DNA from 3 places in the Pseudoalteromonas marina genome. Region 2 is predicted to be linked to each of the others. Evidence: predicted binding sites of a transcription regulator. Region 2 holds the regulator's gene; each other region holds the start of a gene.
The links. Region 2 encodes LexA, which represses DNA repair genes until DNA is damaged. Its sites were predicted from a motif close to TACTGTATNNNNATACAGTA; they were not measured.
Positions count from the first base shown of each region.

Region 1 (7,004 bases), on a different contig from region 2:
GTATTTCAATATAGCCTTTTAAAGTGCAGGGACATTTTTTGCAGGGTAACAATAAAACTTTTTATATACCTCTTTTTGTTGCCGCGTACTTTTTCGTGCGTCATAATCTAACGCCTTATTTATTAGCGGACTTTTTATGAACTGGCTTGCGCATTTACCGACTCAACGAACACCTTGGCTTTTATTCACTGCGATTGTTTTTATGCTAGAAGTAACCGCATTGTTTTTTCAATATAAAATGGGGTTAGCGCCCTGCATTATGTGTATTTATCAACGTACCGCGGTGTTAGGATTACTTGGCGCGGGTATTGTTGGGTCAATTAATCCACAAAGTAAAATAGTGCGTATAGTTGCTTACATTGCTTGGGGAGTATCGAGCATTTGGGGGTATTTAATTGCCCGTGAGCACATAGATATGCAAACGACAACAGATCCGTTTGCGTTTAGCTGCGAGTTTGAGCCTAACTTTCCATCGTTTATGCCGCTGCATGAATGGATACCGAGCTTTTTTGAAGCCACTGGCGATTGCGGTAACATAGATTGGGAGTTTTTATCGCTCAGTATGCCGGCTTGGATGGAAATTATTTTTGGGCTATTCGCTCTAACATTTTTTATTGTATTAGGTAGTCGCTTAATACTAAAAAGAACGGTTTAATAATTATGTTTACCTTTTTTTCTAGCCAACTTAAACAGTTGCAACATTTAAAAATACGCGAGAGACAGCTTGTTATAGCACGTTCTTTATCAATGCTGTCACCTACCGACCGTGTATTACTGCGTATTATAAAGATATTACTATTAAGCCCGTTGTTTTTAATATTTACACTTTTTGAAGGTTGGATAATCATTCCCTTTTTAATACTCGGAGGGCTTTTTTATCCGTTATTAACCGCTCCGGTCGATATAAATTTTGCCAGAAAAAACTTAGACGAAGCACTACAACAACATGAAAAGGGCGCTTAGCGCCCTTTTGCTAAAGTTTAACTTTTCCTTCTAACTTACCCATTACTTTTTTGCCAATCCCCTTCACTTTGGCCAAGTCCTCAAGGCTTGTAAATGAACCATTTTCATCTCGGTAATTTACTATTGCTTGTGCTTTCTTTTTACCAATTCCAGGAAGTTTAGCCAACATTTTTGCATCTGCATCATTAATACTTACCGCTTCGATGGGAGCCATAGATTTGCTCACTTCAGGTAATTGCGCGTAAGAGGTAGTAATGGGTAGGATACTTAGCAAACTTGCTATAAGTAAAAGTTTAAATATTTTCATTTATTCGTCCTTATTGTCCATTTTAGAACATATTTATTTTAATTATTAGGGAAGACCATAAATGACAAACGCGAGGCTAGCCACTTTGGAAGTACCTAAATGCATTATCACTTTTATCCGAAATCCTTAAAATGCAGCTGGTACAACCAAGTGATATATTAAATAAAGTTAAGTTACCGTTTTTTGTCAAATTTAAGACACTTAAAAATTACAACTCTGCGCTTGCATATTTACTTGCAAACCTTTACTGTATATAAAAACAGTAATCTTATGGTTTTTTATAAACCACAGTGCCAAGCAAGTTTGCAGGAGAAATCATGGCTGTTGTTGTTAAATATGTTGTAGAACGAAACGGAGTCGAGCGTATGACGTTTACTACTAAGAAAGAAGCTGATGCCTATGACAAAATGCTAGACATAGCAGAATCACTTGAGCTGATGCTAGAAAAAGTAGACGTGCCATTGAGTGAGCAACAAATAGAATCGCTTGCGTTAGAAATAGCAAAAAGTAAAGACGACTTTATGTCGGTACTTAAAGGTGCTAAAGAGCCTACGACTAAAGCGGCAAGTAAAAATAAAAAATCAGATAACGTTGCATCTATTGACGATAACAACGCTAAACAAGCAAGCTAAACATTTTGCAAATAAAAAGGGAGCAACTTAGTTGCTCCCTTTTTTATAGCTTTTATAAAAAACGAATATTAATTAAAGCTCTTTTTCAACTTCATCAAATAACGTTGTTATATCTGAGTTAGGCTCATTGGTTGCTAAACTTACAACTACAATAGCAATACTTGCAAGTATAAAGCCTGGGACAATTTCGTACATTACGCTACTTAAACTTTCACCGTTGATTGTGAATGGGCCGTAAATCCATAGTAAAACAGTAACTGCACCCACAACCATACCTGAAAGCGCACCCGCAAAGTTCATACGTTTCCAGTAAAGGCTAAACAATACAAGCGGTCCAAATGCAGCACCAAAGCCTGCCCATGCATTACTCACTAAGTCTAAAATAGAGCTGTCTCTATCGTATGCGAGGTAAATAGCAAGTATTGCAACAATAGACACACTAATGCGCCCTACTAATACAAGCTCTGCGTCACTGGCTTCTTTACGTAAAAATGTTTTGTAAAAATCTTCAGTTAGTGAGCTTGAGCTTACTAATAGCTGAGACGAAATTGTACTCATTATTGCAGCTAATATTGCCGCAAGTAAAAAGCCAGCAATAAGTGGATGAAACAACAGCTCTGACAGGATCAAGAATATAGTTTCAGGATCATCCACAACTATATTATTTTCATAAGTGTATGCTGCACCAAAAATACCCGTACCTACTGCACCAATTGCAGCGACAATCATCCAAGACATACCAATACGACGTGCTGTTGGCATATCTTTAACACTGCGCACCGACATAAAGCGAACAATGATATGTGGTTGACCAAAGTAACCCAAGCCCCACGCCATTGCTGAAATAATACCTAGCGCAGACCCTGCGCCTATCCAACTTAGCATGTCTGGATTAACACTGTTTAGGGTTGACTGCAGTGGTTGCTCTAATAAAGAGTAAGCTACAGCGGGTACTAAAATAAGTGCTATAAACATAATACAGCCTTGCACGAAGTCAGTTAAGCTAACCGCTAAAAAGCCGCCAAAGAGTGTATACAAAACAACAACACCCGTTGTGATGTATAGCCCCATTTCGTAGCTTAAGCCAAATGAGCTTTCAAATAGTTTACCACCGGCAACAACACCTGAAGAGGTATACAGTGTGAAGAACACAATAATTACAACAGCCGACACAACACGGAGTAAATTTGATTTATCGTTAAATCGGTTAGAAAAGTAATCAGGGATGGTAATAGAGTCATTCGCTTTTTCAGTGTAAACCCTTAAACGCGGCGCGACTAAAAAGTAGTTTAACCATGCACCGGCAATTAAGCCAAATGCAATCCACGTGCTACTTAAGCCAGTAACAAACATGGCGCCAGGTAACCCCATTAAAATCCAGCCACTCATATCTGAAGCACCCGCTGAAAGTGCTGCAACACTTGGCGACAAGTTTCTACCACCCAGCATATAACCAGAAACATCACTTGTTGACTGCTTATAGGCATATAAACCAATACCTAACATAACAACAAAGTATAGTGACAATGAAATAATCATTCCTGTTTCCAAATTCGCCTCCATAAAACAATTAAAAGTAGCAGGCTTTTGATCCGAATATTGACTCTTAAAATTTTATAATAAAGTCACTATTAGGATAAAAGCATTCCTTCGGACTATATCATGCTTGTAACAAAAATCTCTATTTGTTGTATTTTCTTAGTTTAAAAATAATCATGTTGAAAACAATTGCTAAAAAAACTTTTTTACACGCAAAAAAATAGCCAAACGCTTTTATTTAATAATGATATTTTATTATTTAGTAAAATATACAGCATGCTATTTTGTATGTTTTCTAATATATTATTACAATAGCGACTGACTCGACTGACACGGATTTTTTTATGTATTTTTATGCTGCGCGCCAACCTATTTTAAATCGTGATAAAGAGCTTATCGGTTATGAGCTTTTATTTCGTGATGGCGTAGATAATGTATTTCCCAATATAGATGGTGACGAAGCAACTACACGCTTAATTGAAGGCAGTCAGTTTAACTTTGGTTTAGAAGACTTAACCGATAACAAACCGGCTTATATTAACTTTACACTAGAAACCTTACTTAAGGGTTACCCTACCCTGTTAGGTAAAGACACCATTGTTGTAGAAATACTTGAGACAATTCAACCGGGTAAACGTTTACTTGCGATTGTTAAAAATCTCAAAGACAAAGGCTACACCATCGCGCTCGATGATTACATTCACCAGCCGGTATGGCGCCACTTTTATCCGTTTATCGATATTATTAAAATCGACTTTTTAACGTGTGATTTAGCAACAATAAAAACTATTATAAAAGAGCTAAAGGCGCACCCTCATATAAAGCTTTTAGCTGAAAAAGTAGAAACCTACGAAGCATATAGCTTAGCGTTAGAGCTTGGCTTTGATTATTTTCAAGGGTTTTTCTTTTCAAAACCAGAAATGGTGCAAAGTAAAGCGTTACCACCATCAGAAATGGCACTTGCAGAATTACTTTACCAAACGTCAAGCGTAGAGATGGACCTAAAAAAAATCACCGATGTATTTGAGCGCGACGTAAACCTGTCTTACAAACTACTTAGATACTCAAACTCAGCAGCCTTTGCACGACGAGCTGAAATAAGCACTATAAAACAAGCACTTATTGTTTTAGGTGCCCAAGAGATCAAAAAACTTCTCTCTTTGTTATTTGCTGCACAAGTATCGGCTGATAAACCGGTAGAGTTAATTAGGCTATCACTTACACGCGCTCGCTTTTGTGAACTGTTAGCTATTTCACATGGCCAAATGAAAGACACCGGCATGGCATTTTTAACCGGTATGATGTCGTTAATGGATGCTATTTTAGATGAAAGTATGCAAAGCGTGATGCAAAAGCTTCCTTTATCTAACGATATTAAGGCAGCTCTGTTAGATAACGAGGGGTTATTAGCGCAATACTTGAACCTTGTTAAACATTACGAAAAGGCTGATTGGTCACAAGCAAACGACATTTCAACAGCACTTAATATTGCCGATAAAGTACCTGATGCGTATCACGAGGCACTTAGTTGGGTGAACGAGCAAATGAGCTTGATGGTTAATACCTAATACTTGCCAAGCATTATTCTATAAAAACGCCAGCATTAAGCTGGCGTTTTTATTTTGATTTGGCTTATAAACTTTCTAAAAAATCTTCATCAAAGTCGGCAGGCTCTTCTTTAATTGGCGGGTTGCCATCGTAAAGTTCGAATAACTGACGCTGAAAATAAATATCTTTTACAAATAAATACGGGTCAAGTGAATCATTTAAAAGGCCTTCTTGCGCCATTAATGAAGCACGCGCTTCTACCGCTTTTAACGCAAATACTAGCACCGTTTGTGGCGTAGTTAAGGCAATTTCAGGCAGAACAAAGTTGTCTACTACGTCACCGGTTAAGTTTCTTGCTGTAGTAGGCCCCATTGCAGGTAGCATTAAGTATGCACCATCACCAATGCCCCACACACCCATTGTTTGGCCAAAATCTTCATCTACTCGATTTAAGCCAAGCGAGCTAGCTACATCAAAAATACCAAAAATGCCCACGGTAGAATTCACTAAAAAGCGCGCAAGGCTAACACTTGCATTACCCGGTTTACCCTGTAGCCCCGCATTTACCATATCAACCGGTGCCGTTAGGTTATCAGTGAAGTGAACAATGCTTTGACGCACAGGCACAGGAGTCACAGCAACATAACCAACCGCTGCTGGGCGAAGTATGTAAGCGTCTAAAACATCCATATTAAAGTCATACAACGGACGGTTAATACTTTGCAGTGGATCTCTTTCATCAACTTTGCTTTCTGGTACTTGCGCACAACCGGCCAGTATCAAAAAGCTTAAAAAAGCTAAACTTTGTCTTAACATTTTTCGTCCTTAAGGTATTAATGTATCTATTTTAAGTTGGTATTCACTTACACTTTCACGCTTTAATGAGCCAGAATGCCCTTCTAATTCACCTGAACTTGGCATAACAGAGTCATCAAGCGAAATACGCGCCGATATAATAATATCTTCTGCGCTAGATAAGTTCATACCTTCAACCATGGCAGTACTGTCGTTTAACTCAACTGTAACAGGGAATGAATATGAAGTGAGTTTTACAGCAGCAATCGGCATTGGCGAACCATTTGCCGCTTTTGCAAATACAAATAAAGTCCCCTTTTCAGGCAGTTTATTTATAAGCTCACTGGCAACATTAACGGTAACAGCAATGCTGTTGGCTTTAGTTACTGGCATTACCGAGCCTTCGCTTTGCATTTGCAGTTCAATATCTGCAATACGCTGAGATATTAAACCATAGCGAGAATCATTTTTTTCCATACTGGCTAGCAATACTTCAAAGGCGGCTTTAGCTTGAGGCCAGTCTTTTCGCTCGTAAGCAATGAGCGCTAATAACGAAATAGCATCTAAGTTTGTCGGTTCTGCGTTTAATACTTTAGACAACATACCCGCTGCACGCGTCATATTCGCTTCGCTGCCTTCAAGTAGCAAAATTTGGCTGTAACTTATTAACACCTGTTTATTATCAGGGTTCATGCGCAGTGCTTTATCAAATGATTGCTGAGCCATATCAAACTCATTCAGTGACATAGCAACACGACCAAGTAACATCCATGCCATTTCATCATCGCCTGAACGGCTTAACTTGGTGCGTAACGCCAGTGCAAATGCTTGTAGCTCGTTTTGAGTAAGCTGCTCGCCTTTTTGCATCACAGCGCGCTCACCGTATTCGGTCAGGTTATCCATGGCATCGTGCCATGCTGAAATTTGCTGTTGACTACCCGTTAAACTGTAAAAAATACCGCTTAGTGCAATAACAAATGCGCCGCCTGTCAGGGCAAAAATACGGTTGTTACCTTTGCTAATTAATGATTTTTCTGGTGAAAGCTCATTAAGCAACCGGCGTTTTAGTTCAACTATCGATTCAGAATAGTTAGCATCATCTATACGTTGATTATCTAAATCGGTCTTTAAATCAACCAAACGTTGTTCGTAAATACTTATAAGCTCGGCATTTGCGTTGTGAGTAATTGTTTTAACACGCTCTTTTTGTAAAAAAGGCA
Region 1 is NZ_AHCB03000006.1:245,778-252,781, forward strand. It holds gene dsbB (disulfide bond formation protein DsbB) at 137-655, shown strand; gene PMAN_RS10085 (DUF6170 family protein) at 661-963, shown strand; gene PMAN_RS10090 (ComEA family DNA-binding protein) at 974-1,270, opposite strand; gene PMAN_RS10095 (YebG family protein) at 1,588-1,902, shown strand; gene putP (sodium/proline symporter PutP) at 1,975-3,453, opposite strand; gene PMAN_RS10105 (EAL and HDOD domain-containing protein) at 3,786-5,009, shown strand; gene PMAN_RS10110 (MlaA family lipoprotein) at 5,074-5,805, opposite strand; gene ccmI (c-type cytochrome biogenesis protein CcmI) at 5,815-7,004, opposite strand, start outside.
Region 1: PMAN_RS10095 (YebG family protein) is a predicted target of LexA. The motif match lies at 1,516-1,535, and genes of this name have one in related genera.

Region 2 (7,004 bases):
TTACCGCGGGTAAGATCGTTTGGTGCGTTTAAAGGCTGCAGTTTTTCGCTCGTAGCAGCAAAGCTTGGTACATCTACTTTACTATTAGCGACTGTTGTTGTAATTGGGCATGCGCCGTTATTATCTATATGAAAAAGTGCTGTAGATAGTAACCTTTCGTTGCTATCACCAAGTTGATTATCAAAGTCATCACTAACAACACACCCTTGTACATCGGCATTAAATTGTGGTGTTGGTGTTGGGGTAAAGCCTGCGGCATATTCGCCAAAGCCTTTACTGTTAACGCCACTAAATTGAATGGTGTAGTAGGTTGTTCCACAGTTGTGTGTAGGCGTAAATCCGTATGGTTTACCACAGGTTGTGTCGCCAATAAGTACCACCTCTGCATCTATTCCCTTTAAGCCATTAATAAATGCTTCAGAGGCTGAACAGGTACCTGATGTACTTAGTACATACACTTTAGATAAGTTTAAATCAGGTAATTTATCGCCAGTACTAAAAAACGTTGAGTAATCTATTTCTTCGTCAATAAACGGAAATGGAGAATCGACAGGCTGTTTATCATTTTGTTGCGTTTGATAGTAAAAGCGGTTTTGTACATTGGCACTTCCTGCCACCATATACGCTAGCTGCGCAGACAGCGCTAATAAACCGCCGCCGTTGTATCTAAAATCAATAACGAGTTCGTCTACGTTATCGGTTCTAAATTTATTTACTGCATCAATTAGGCCTTCTTGGGCAATACCTATATGACTATTAAACTGCATATAACCAACGCGCGTGTTATTGCTTGTTACAATCGTTTTTACATTTTGAACAGGCGTTTGCTCAATGTTACCCGCTGTGACGTTAAATGTTTTTTCCGTGCCGTCGTTACTGCGAACAACAATTGTATGTGAATCACCGTTGGTTGGGCTAAATAAGCCTTCGTTTAAAGTATCAATCCCTGCTTGGGTATTGGTATTAATGCTTACGCCATCAACTTCAAGTACGGTATCGCCTCGTTGAAAGCCAATTTGGCTAGCTGGTGAGTCATCTTCAAGGTAAGCAACACGTAAAATTCTATCGGCTGAATCACCAATAAATGCCCAGTTAATACCATAACCAGAGGTAACGCCCGATTGTGCTTCTTGGAAGTAATCTTCAGAGGGTTCTGAAAAATGAAAGTTATCTTTTTTAGCGCCTGAATCGGTTAGCTCTTCGGTTTTTAGTTGAGCAAAATAGTCAGCCACGGTATCGAACGATTCAGGGTCGTTATCGGCTATTTCGTCATACCACAGGTATGTTTCGTCGCTCCATGAGCGAAGCCATAGTTTTTCGTATAAGGCTGAGCCAGCTTGGTCAGGGTAAGGCTCATTATTATTAAACGGGTCGTTACCTGTACGTGGGTTTTCGCAAAAGTTTTTGAGTTCGTCTGAAGGTTCAAATACACCGGCAGTCCATGTCGGTGTGCTACTTGTAGGTGGCGTGACAGGCGCTGGTGTAGTGTTGCTACCTCCGCCTCCACCACAACCTGTTAAAGCAAAAACTGAGAGCGCGCTAATAATTGCAAGCGATAGAGTGTTGTTTTTAAACATATTCGGTACTTCCTGTAAATAAGTTGTTTAAAATACTACAACACCTGATTATTTATTCAACGTTTTGCTTTTTCTTTATGTAAATAATTGTGTCATTTTTTATTGGTAAAGCAGTATTTTAAGTTCGCTTATTAGCGGGAATATCATTACATTTTTTGTATAGTGCTTTTTAGTGCTAGGTCTTGCTTTTGCCACGCATTAAAAAGTTTTTGTTGTTGCTTTGAAATTTTTAAACCATAGGTTTTTTGCATGTAAGCATAGGCGTCGGCAATTTTTTTACGGGCATAAAATGGTGGCTCAACAACACGTTGCTTAAAGTTTACTTTTACATCGCATTGGCCGTATTGAGTCGCGGCTCCACCTAGCATGCCAAAACGATAATTAGAGCGGTCAGCATTTATTTCGCCAATTGCGGGGGCTAAGTTATTTATATCAGCTTCCATTTTTCGAAATTTTTCGCTGACTTTACGGCAGTTTTTCCGCCCACCATTTTGCCAACATTGTAGTTGATGCCCAAACTCCCATGCCGATACAATATGCTCCCATTCAATACGTAAAGCGCGCTGGTTTACTTTGCCTGAGCGGGTAAATGTATTACGAGGTACATAGCCACAACCCGTTGGATCTGGCACTAGTTTTTTACCTTGTTTTTTAATATCACAACCGCAATACAGGCTTTTTGCATTGTGCGGTAGCGTTTTTATTAAGTGCTTTTTAGCAGTAGAGAAGCGAGTAAAGTCTTTACTTGATACCGAAAAACAGACACAGCAAGCCAGTAAGGCCAAAATCAATCGGGTCATATCCATCACATACGTGAACTACAGGAGCCCCTAGTTTACTGGCTCAACAGGCAAACATAAACTTATTTAAATCTGCGTTTAATCCTTATGTTTTGCAATAGCAGTAAAAAGCCAGTTAAACAAAAAAGCACACTGGTTGCAGCAAAGCTAATTAATAGAGGATTGTTAAAGTTTTCACGTTCATCGTAATCCATAATATGCAGCATCCAAAAAAAATCGAAAATTCGCCACAGTGTGCTGCGCACAGTAATCACTTTGCCCGTATCTGATGACAAATAGAGTGTGGTACTAAATGTATCGTTAAATTGTACTTTCCATACATCTTTTTTATAACCGCTTTCTCTTGGCCCTAAACCTAATAAAGTGGTACTTACTGGTTGAGCATCAATAAGTAAATGCGCGTGTGCATTAGCAATTATTTGCTGTTTATTGGGGGCTTTAAATGGTTGCCCAGTAATGCCATTAAAACTTTGAGGGTTGCCTTCACTGGTTACAGTTATAAGTGGGGTAGATAAAAAATGCGCAAAGGTTATCTTAGTCGGATTAGTTACTTGTGAAACAATATTATCAATTGATGCGACGTAATCGCTGCTTTTAAAGGGGTTAGCCAGGGTGCGTGTTGCTAAGTGTTTACCATGTACTTTTTCAAGCGGAATAGCGCTCATAACCAAACCGCCAAGCAACCAAGCTAGTATTTGTATTCCTAATAAATAGCCCAACCATTTATGAAGTTTACGTGCTGGTTTAAAAATTTTTTTCATGTGTGTTTATCTTATTATTTTTACAAGACATTTTACGCGATGGTTGAGCAAGGTGAGTGCGACAAAATGTCGCACTAGTGCATTAAAATAGCGTTTCAGCACAATAGCGCCAATTGTAAGTAGCAATCGCACTCTAAAATAAGAGTATTACCATATAAAACGTCTATTTATAGGGTGTTGATTTGGTATAAAGGTAAAACTGCGTTAAAGTTTGCATGGTAACCATTAGAGGATAAATACGAGACAATGTCGGAAATTCAATTTTTAAATGTAGATCTAGAGCTTGAGTCAAAACAAGATATTAGTGTGCTGGTGGCCGACCTAAAAAAAGTCGCAACGATTTTACATTATGACAAAGACGAATACCGTCAATTAGCACGTATTGAGGTAGCTGGCGATGTAAAATCACCAGACAAAGCAATAAACCATATATGTGAGCTTATTGAGTCATGTTCACGCAATGCATTAAAGCAATGGTTGAGCTGCTCACGTAGAACGTTTGATATAGGGTTTGAGTCAGGCACGTCGCCAAAGTGTTTTAATCAAGCTTTACATGCAGATACACTACTGCGTATATCTGCTATTGGCGCGGGTATGGAAATAACAATTTACCCTCTCGAAAAATAACTTACGCCTTTCGCTCAACAACGGCTGCGGTCATTTTTGATACGCAGCACAGCTCGTTGCGGCTGTTTGTGATTTTTATTTCCCAAACAGAGCTTCGTTTTCCAATATGAAATGCGCGTGCTGTTGCCGTTAATGTACCATTGCGAGAAGCCTTTAAATGGCTTGCACTTATTTCTTGCCCAACACAGTAAAACTTTGTGAAATCAACCACAAAATTAGCAGCATAGCTCGCTACGGTTTCGGCGAGTACAACGTTTGCGCCGCCATGAACCATGCCAATAGGGTTATGGTGTGCAGGGATTGCAGGCATAGTTGCTACTAAGTAATCGTCGCCTATCTCTGTTATTTCGATTCCCATGGTTTTCATTAGCGTCCCTTGGCCATTAATGCCTTCGTCCAATTGTTTACACAATGCTAATGTAATGGGTTGATACCAAATACTCATATAGATTTCCTTAAATTTATTGTAGCAAGTTACTATTTTTATAGGCTATTTTAGAAAGCCTCTAAAATGTACACGTAAGGAAGTAATTTAGCTATTTGAACGGATAATTTAAATTTGCGATTTTTATTTAACTGTATATACTCACAGTTAAATGTACTGTATGGAAAACCAGTTGTATGCGCCCATTAACTAAACGCCAAGCTCAAATACTCGAATTAATTAAAGTGTTTATTAAAGACACTGGTATGCCGCCTACACGTGCCGAAATAGCACAAACGTTAGGGTTTAAAAGTGCAAATGCCGCTGAGGAACATTTAAAAGCCCTTGCCAAAAAAGGGGTGATTAAAATGAAACCTGGCGCAAGCCGTGGAATTCAACTTGTTGAAGAAGAGGAGCCAGAACAATTAGGTTTACCGCTTATTGGCCGAGTTGCGGCAGGTTCCCCTATTTTGGCGCAAGAACATGTTGAAAGCCACTGTAAAATTGACCCATTAATGTTTAAACCAGCTGCCGACTTTTTACTGCGCGTAAACGGTATGAGTATGAAAGATATAGGCATTATGGATGGCGATTTACTTGCTGTGCATAAAACACAAGTGGCTGAAAATGGTCAAGTTGTGGTTGCCCGTGTTGATGACGATGTAACCGTAAAACGCATTGAAAAAGCGGGTCGTCAGGTGTTGCTTCATGCCGAAAATGACGAGTTTGCACCAATTAAGGTCGATCTTGAAACTGAGTCGTTCAACATTGAAGGCTTGGCAGTGGGTGTAATTCGTAACGCGGACTGGATGTAGTTCTTTCTTATTTTATAAAAAGCGCACTTTTTTGGTGCGCTTTTTTTATTTTTAAAATTTTGTTTGTTTTTTATTCACACTCTTTCATTTCATCCTTAGCCCTTACCACCTCTCGATTTGAGCCATTTTCTTCTACGTTCAACTAAGCCAACTCTCTACTTTTTATATATTTATTGTTTGTTTTTAATACAAAAAACTTGCATGGTGGTTAAATATTAACTAATTGTTAATAAGCTGACGCTGGCAATACTCATCGCTTTTAAGTTTTGAGCACACACAATTAACTTTTGCTAGCGCAGTGAATGCCAATTTTTATAAATAAAACGGCATTAATAAAAAAATAAAAATAACGAATTGGCGTTTAAGCCGTATGCCTCTTCGCTTTGCACTAGCAACAGCATCAAAGGAGTCGTCACATGGGTAAACTTAGTTGTACCTTGTGGCTTATATTGTGTGTTTTTCCGCAGTTAGCCTTGGCAAATAGCCAATTTAATATGCGTAAAGGCGTTACAGATATAAGTGAAAATGTTTACGAATTACACATGACCATATTTTTTATATGTTGTGTGATTGGGATAATAGTGTTTGCCATTATGCTTTGGGCACTCATTCATCATCGCAAATCTAAAGGAGCGGTTCCCGCTCAATTCCACGAAAGCACCAAAGTAGAAATTCTTTGGACCGCCATTCCATTTGTTATTTTAATTGCTATGGCAGTGCCAGCTACAAAAACGTTAATAGCGATGGAAGATGCCAGTAAAGCCGACTTAACAATTAAAGTTACAGGTTCACAGTGGAAATGGCATTATGAATACATGGGAGAAGATGTAGAGTTTTACTCAATGCTTGCAACTCCTCAGGATGAAATAACTAATTTAGCTGATAAAAACCCAAATTATCTACTTGAGGTAGACAAACCCCTCGTACTGCCAATTAATCAAAAAATTCGTTTTTTAATGACCTCAGATGATGTTATCCACTCTTGGTGGGTACCAGACTTTGCCGTTAAAAAAGACGCCAATCCAGGCTTTATTAACGAAACATGGACCAACATAAACGAAGAAGGTATTTACCGAGGTCAGTGTGCTGAGCTGTGCGGTAAAGATCACGGGTTTATGCCCGTTGTGGTAGAGGCCAAATCTGAGGCTGACTTTAAAGTATGGTTGGCCGATGCTAAAAAAGCTAAGCAACAAGCAGCTTTAGCTGATGCCGCTTTACTTGATCAAACATTACCTAAAGAAGAGCTAATGGAGCTGGGTGCTCAAGTATACATGGCAAGTTGTGCAGCATGTCATCAACCTACGGGGTTAGGGCTACCGGGCGTATTTCCGGCTCTAAAAGGCAGCCCAATTGTACTTGGCGATATCAAAGGTCATATAGACATACTTATTCATGGGAGCCCAGGTACGGCAATGCAATCATTTGCCAAGCAGTTATCTATAAAACAATTGGCTGCGGTTATTACTTACAAGCGAAATGCATGGGGTAACGATACCGGTGATGTTATTCAGCCTAGTGAGATTCAAGCAGCACTTGATGCCGACGTGGAGGCTAACTAATGAGTAGCATAGCAGAACAACCAAACGCCAATGAAGCGCATCATGCTCATCATCCAGCTAAAGGCTTCAAGCGCTGGCTTTATACAACAAATCATAAAGATATTGGCAGTTTATATTTAATATTTTCGTTGACCATGTTTTTAATTGGTGGCGCCATGGCTATGGTGATCAGGGCCGAATTATTTCAGCCAGGGTTGCAGTTGGTCGATCCCCACTTTTTTAATCAAATGACTACAGTTCACGGTTTAATAATGGTGTTTGGCGCCGTTATGCCTGCCTTTACGGGATTAGCCAATTGGATGATACCGTTAATGATAGGTGCGCCAGATATGGCATTACCTAGAATGAATAACTGGAGCTTTTGGATTTTACCTTTCGCATTCTTAATTTTGCTTGCTTCTTTATTTATGCCTGGAGGAGGTCCTGCTTTTGGCTGGACCT
Region 2 is NZ_AHCB03000010.1:102,784-109,787, forward strand. It holds gene PMAN_RS14910 (S41 family peptidase) at 1-1,577, opposite strand, end outside; gene PMAN_RS14915 (endonuclease) at 1,724-2,377, opposite strand; gene PMAN_RS14920 (membrane protein) at 2,440-3,138, opposite strand; gene PMAN_RS14925 (hypothetical protein) at 3,385-3,765, shown strand; gene PMAN_RS14930 (PaaI family thioesterase) at 3,767-4,210, opposite strand; gene lexA (transcriptional repressor LexA) at 4,387-5,004, shown strand; gene coxB (cytochrome c oxidase subunit II) at 5,421-6,563, shown strand; gene ctaD (cytochrome c oxidase subunit I) at 6,563-7,004, shown strand, end outside.

Region 3 (7,004 bases), on a different contig from region 2:
TACAGGGAGGTTTTGTAATGCAACATCGTGAATGAGCTGATCGTATGCGCGCTGTAAAAAGCTTGAATAGATAGCAACAACAGGCTTTAAGCCTTCACATGCAAAACCTGCGGCTAGAGTTACAGCATGTTGTTCAGCAATTGCGACGTCAAAATACTTATCAGCATGTTCTTTTGAAAAGCGCACCATGCCCGAGCCTTCACGCATGGCAGGAGTGATAGCCATTAACTTATCATCTTGCTGCGCCATGTCGCATAGCCAGTCGCCAAATACTTTTGAAAAAGTAGGGGCGCCTGGTTTTGATTTAGGCAAGCTAGATGTGTTTGGATCAAACTTAGGGACGCCGTGGTAACCAATAGGGTCGGCTTCAGCTGGCTTGTAACCCTTACCTTTTTGCGTTTTTATATGAAGAAGTTGTGGGCCTTTTAAATTACGCATATTACGTAATGTATCAACCAGCATGTTTACATCGTGCCCATCAATTGGGCCAATATAATTTAAGCCAAGTTCTTCAAAAAACGTACCAGGGATAACCATGCCTTTAAGGTGCTCTTCCACTCTACTGGCAAGCTCTTTAACAGGCGGTACGCCAGACAGTAACTTTTTACTTCCTTCGCGAATGTTGGTGTAAAAACTACCAGATAGAATACGCGCAAAGTGGTTGGTTAATGCGCCAACGTTTTCTGAAATCGACATTTCGTTATCATTTAGAATAATAAGCATGTCTGATTTTACATCGCCTAAATGATTCATCGCCTCAAATGCCATACCCGCAGTAATAGCGCCATCACCAATAACTGCAACCGTTTTACGCCCTGCACCTTCTTTTTGCGCTGCAATTGACATGCCCAAAGCTGCAGAAATTGAGGTGCTAGAATGGCCAACACTGAATGTGTCGTAGTCGCTTTCATCTCTAAATGGGAATGGGTGCAGACCATCCTTTTGGCGAATAGTATGCATTTGGTCGCGGCGACCCGTTAAGATTTTATGCGGGTAGGCTTGATGCCCAACATCCCACACTACACGATCTTCTGGTGTGTTATATACATAATGAAGTGCAACTGTAAGCTCAACTGTGCCTAAACCAGACGCTAAATGACCGCTACTTTGCGATACAGAGTTAAGTAAATACTCACGTAGCTCATTGCTAAACTCGGGAAGTTTATCTTGCGCTAAGTCTCGTAATTGAGCTGGTTTGTCAACCAAGTTAAGTAATGGATACTTGCTACTATCAAGTGTCATGGCTTTTTTATATCCTTCGATCACATTCGCTTTCAAATGGGAGTGAACAACGAATGTTAAGTAATAATGTCAGTGCTATTTGCAATACGCTTAAACTGTGACTAGTGGTCACGTTCAATAAGGTAATTTGCCAGCGACGCAAGAAGCGTAGTATCTGCATCAATAAGTGCTAACGCTTCGTGGGCTTGTGTTATTAAATTTTGCGCCTTTTCTTTAGCGCCTAGCATACCTAATAACGCCGGGTATGTCGCTTTATTCGCTTCTATATCTGAGCCTTGTGGTTTACCTAGTATAAAGGTGTCACCTTCCACGTCTAAAATATCGTCGTGTACTTGAAATGCCAGCCCTATAGCATACCCAAAAACGCTCAAGTTTTCTAAAGTTTGTTCATCTGCTTTTTCACTGCACAGTGCACCTAGTGTTATAGCACAGTTAATTAGTGCACCGGTTTTTAACTTATGGATGCGCTCAAGCTCTTGTACAGAAACAGCTTTGTCAGTTGCGGCAATGTCTAAACCTTGTCCTGCCACCATCCCTTCAATACCTGATGCATGTGCAAGTGCAGCAATCATTTTTACTTGTGATTGCGCTGAGCAATTAAAGTTATGTGTGGCTATAAGTTCAAAGGCGAGAGTTTGTAATGCATCACCCGCTAAAATGGCTTGCGCTTCGCCATACACAATATGGCAAGTGGGGTAGCCGCGGCGTAAATCGTCATCATCCATAGCTGGTAGGTCGTCATGTACTAATGAATAACTATGAATGCATTCTATGGCTGCAGCCAAAACGTCTAAGTCACTTTTTTTAGCGCCTAGCATTTCACCAACAGCGTACACCAAAAAAGGGCGCAGCCTTTTTCCACCATTAAATAAGCTGTAATGAGTGGCTTCTTTTATTGTTTTATCGCTATCGAGCGGTTGTTCAAAGTAGCTATTGAGTGTAGTAGCTACATCTATTTGAGCACGTTCAATATAGTCTTTTATGCTCACAACTATTCCATATCATTATTAAAGTTTGTAAGTGCTGACTTTTCGCTATTGCCCATTAAAATAGAAACTTTTTGTTCTGCTTGCTGTAGTTTTTCAGATGACGCACCAGCGAGTGCAATACCACGCTCGAACTGCTTTAATGATTGTTCAAGCGATAAATCACCTTGTTCCATTTCACTAACAATTGTTGATAATTCTTCTAGTGCTTTTTCGAAACTTAAGTTTTCAGGTTTTTTAGTCGCCATCTTTATTTCAGCTTACATGATAAATTTAGGAGCCAATTTTAGGGGGAATGCTAAACTAGGTCAAAGGATGATATGAGTTTTTTACATTTAGCACGATTAATCGCGTGTTAATCAGTGTTATTAGTCAGGAAAACTCGATAATTAGGCAGTGCGCCTAACTTGATATAAAATAATAAATATAACTTTTATGTTTATTTACAAAAATGACTTAAGCAATTCAGTATGTTGCCGATAAGCAGTTAATAATAAAAAGTTTATGATAAGGCATTTAAACATGAAATCTCTGGAGGAAATGTGGATTTAGCAACCATAATAGGGATCCTAGGCGCAATAGGCTTAATTGTCATGTCTATGTTTATGAGTAGTAGCGGTGAAATGGGCATGTTTGCCGATGCGCCTTCAAGTGTAATTGTATTTGGTGGCTCGCTGTTTATTGTTTTATCAAACTTCACTATGTCTCAGTTTTTAGGGATAGGTAAGGTGGTTGGTAAGGCATTCATGTTTAAAATTGAGTCGCCAGAAGAGTTAATAGAAAAAGCAGTAGAGCTTGCGGATTCTGCCCGTAAAGGTGGCTTTTTAGCACTCGAAGAAGCTGAAATCCCAAACCCATTTATGCGTAAAGGCGTTGACATGCTTGTTGACGGTCATGACGCAGATGTTGTGCGCGCTACACTTCAAAAAGATATTTCCCTAACCACCACCCGTCATGAACTAGGTGCTGGCTTATTTAAAGCACTTGCCGACATAGCTCCCGCAATGGGAATGATTGGTACATTGATAGGCCTCGTTGCCATGTTATCAAACATGGACGACCCCAAAGCTATCGGACCTGCAATGGCCGTGGCACTATTGACCACTCTGTATGGTGCATTTTTGGCGAATGTAGTAGCAATTCCTATTCAGGTAAAACTTGAGCTGCGTAAAGACGAAGAAGCGATGAATCAGCGTTTGATTCTCGATGCTATTTTAGGAATTCAAGATGGTCAAAACCCCAAAGTTATTGAAGGTATTTTGAAAAACTACTTGGCTGAGTCTAAGCGTAAAGTTGATACCGAGGAGTAACCATGTCTGATGAAGAGTGCAAATGCCCACCCCCCGGTTTGCCTGCTTGGATGGGTACATTTGCTGATTTAATGTCGCTATTGATGTGCTTTTTTGTACTCTTATTGGCATTCTCAGAAATGGATGTACTTAAATTTAAACAAATTGCAGGTTCTATGAAGTTTGCTTTTGGTGTGCAAAATAAAATTGAAGTTAAAGATATCCCAAAAGGGACATCGGTTATCGCTATGGAATTTACTCCAGGTAAGCCAGAGCCTACACCCATTGAAACTATTCAACAGCAAACCGTTGAAATGACCCAGCAAATGCTAGAGTTTCAGGCTGGTGATGAAAGTTCAGCGGGCGGCAGGCAAGAACAGCGAGGCGATAAACGTGGCGGTGAATCTAGAAGTACCTCACAAGAGCAGTCATCAGAACAAGCAATATCCGCTGCAGATCAAGAGCAAACAAATGAGCTGGTTAAAAAAATAGCGCAGCAGTTAGAAAGGCAAATAATAGATGGTGCAATAGAACTTGAATCATTAGGTCAGCAAATTATTATTCGTATTAGAGAAAATGGCTCGTTTCCTTCGGGCAGTGCTTTTTTACAACCTAAGTTTAAACCGATTATTCAAGACATTGGCGAACTTTTAAAAGACGTACCAGGTGAAATTACAGTATCAGGGCATACAGATGATTTTCAGGTATCAAATGAGTTATACGTAAATAACTGGGATTTGTCGTCTAAGCGTGCAGTGGCTGTTGCTAGCGAATTGCAAACAGTTCAAGGGTTTGATAAAACACGAATGATGGTTGTAGGGCGAGCTGAAACTCGGCCGCTTGTGCCTAACGAGACAAATGAAGACCGACGCCGGAATCGCCGAGTTGAAATATCTATATTACAAGGTAAGGCAAAAGAGTCTGACCCTATTGATGTGAGATAATTCTCAAATTATAAAGCTGGGCTTAATTAGTAGCCCAGCTTTGAGTTTTACAAATTATAACCACTATCTATTTATTGAACCTGACAATAAATCAAAAACTCTCCCTCTTTAAAATAGTTATGCTAAACTACTGTTCATATAACCAGTTGTAGGCCAGCGCATGAAACTCTACATCGCAGAAAAACCATCACTTGGACGTGCAATTGCAGATGCGCTCCCAAAACCACATAAAAAATACGACGGTTACATTGAAGTCGCCAATGGTGATTGTGTTTCGTGGTGTATTGGCCATTTGTTAGAACAAGCTGAACCTGATGATTACGATGAACGCTATAAAAAATGGCAATTAGAACATCTCCCTATAGTACCTGAGCAATGGCGGTTAAAGGCTAAACCTAAAACTCGTAAGCAATTAACTATTTTAAAAAAGCTAATCAAACAGGCATCAACGTTAGTTCATGCTGGCGATCCCGACCGTGAAGGGCAGTTACTTGTAGATGAGGTGATAGAACAAGCCAAAATAAGCAAAGCTAAAAAGCAAGGTATTCAGCGTCTACTTATAAGCGATTTAAACTTAGCTGCAGTTAAAAAAGCGCTTAGTAGTATGCACTCTAATCGGGAATTTATTCCACTAAGTGTATCAGCACTTGCACGTTCACGAGCTGATTGGCTTTTTGGTATGAACCTCACTCGGGCTTATACTTTAGCGGGACAAAAAGCAGGGTTTGGTAATGTACTCTCAGTTGGGCGCGTACAAACGCCAATTTTGGGCTTAGTGGTAAATCGTGACACAGAAATAGCTAATTTTATATCAAAACCATTTTATGAGGTGCTAGCTAGTTTAGTTACTCCTGAGAAGCAGGTATTTAAAGCAAAGTGGGTACCGAGTAAAGCTTGCGAACCTTATCAAGATGAAGAGGGGCGAGTGCTAAATAAAGCATTGGCCGAAAACGTGGCTTCGCGTATCACTAATCAAACAGGAGAGGTGACATCGCTTGAACAAAAACAAAAAAAGCAAAGTGCACCTCTACCTTATAATCTATCAGCACTGCAAATAGATGCAGCAAAGGCATTTGGTATGGCTGCCCAACAGGTGCTTGATATTTGCCAAACACTTTATGAACGCCATAAATTAATTACTTATCCTCGCTCAGATAATCGATATTTGCCTAAGGAACATCATTTAGATGCACCTTCAATTTTAAAAGCAGTTGCAACTAATGACGGTCAAAAAGTGGAGTTAGTAAATGGTGCAAATACTAAGCAGCGCAGTAAGTGCTTTAATGACTCAAAAGTAGCTGCGCATCACGCTATAGTACCTACGGCAAAGCAATTAAAGTCAGCTAGTTTAGCCAAGGATGAAGCAAAAGTGTATCGGCTTATTTGTAGGCACTATTTGATCCAGTTTTACCCAGACTATATTTATAACGAAACTAAAGCAGAGGTGACAATTGTTGGTGGGTTATTTAAAGCCAACGCTAAACAAGAAGTCAGTTTGGGGTTTAAGGTATTAATGGGTAAATCAGAATTAAAAGAAGAGGCTACTTTACCTTACCTTGAAAAAGGGATGGACCTGGTATGTACACAAGGTGATGTAGTAGAAAAGCTTACTTCACCTCCCGCTCATTTTACTGATGCAACTTTACTAGGTGCTATGACGGGGATTAGCCGTTATGTAAAAGATCCACATATCAAAAAAATATTAAAAGATACTGATGGTTTAGGTACAGAGGCTACTCGTGCAGGCATTATAGAGTTGTTATTTAAACGGCGCTTTTTAAAGCGTGAAGGCAAAACAATCAAAGCCACCGAAACAGGCCTTGCATTAATTAGTGTTTTGCCTGAAGGTTTAGCAAGTCCTGACTTAACAGCAAAGTGGGAGGCGAGTTTAGGCAGTATTGCTCAACAAGCAATGAGCTACCAACAATTTTTACAACCGCTGCTGGTGGAGCTTGAAGGCTTTGTAATGCAAGCAGCTAATTGCGATAGCCATGTATTTTCAAAACTGCCCCAAACACCGCCTAAAAATCGTTTTGCCAAGCGCAGTAAAAAAGCACCATTTAAAAAATCTAGTTATAAAAAGAGCTCAACAACAGTTTAATGGCTGAGCTCTTAAGCGGGATTTATTTTGTATTAAATAATGCAACTGCCGCATTACTCATGGCTTTTATACCAGTAGGTAAAGCTACTTTGTAATCTGGTGCAAATTTACTTGAGTGCAATGAAGGAAGTGTTTCGTTATTTTTCATCGCTTTTGCATATTGTTGTTGGTTAACTCCGCCTAACCAAAATAATGTAATTGGGATATTTTCGTCGGTACGGCCATAAAGACCAAAGTCTTCACCTGCCATTACGGCTTGGGTTTCAAGTACGTTTGTGTCGCCTATCGCATTTTTAATAGCACTTCGCACTATATTAGTCTGCGAAGGATTATTATAAGTAGATGGAATTGATTCATCCTCATGGACTATAACAGCAGGGTAATCGCTTTCATCTAGCCCTGCGCTTTGCGCAATACCTGCGGTTATGCGTTTTATTGCAGC
Region 3 is NZ_AHCB03000007.1:2,216-9,219, reverse strand. It holds gene dxs (1-deoxy-D-xylulose-5-phosphate synthase) at 1-1,242, opposite strand, end outside; gene ispA ((2E,6E)-farnesyl diphosphate synthase) at 1,344-2,231, opposite strand; gene PMAN_RS11225 (exodeoxyribonuclease VII small subunit) at 2,234-2,476, opposite strand; gene pomA (flagellar motor protein PomA) at 2,771-3,538, shown strand; gene PMAN_RS11215 (flagellar motor protein MotB) at 3,541-4,461, shown strand; gene PMAN_RS11210 (DNA topoisomerase III) at 4,622-6,562, shown strand; gene PMAN_RS11205 (M20 metallopeptidase family protein) at 6,585-7,004, opposite strand, start outside.
Region 3: PMAN_RS11210 (DNA topoisomerase III) is a predicted target of LexA. The motif match lies at 4,590-4,609, and genes of this name have one in related genera.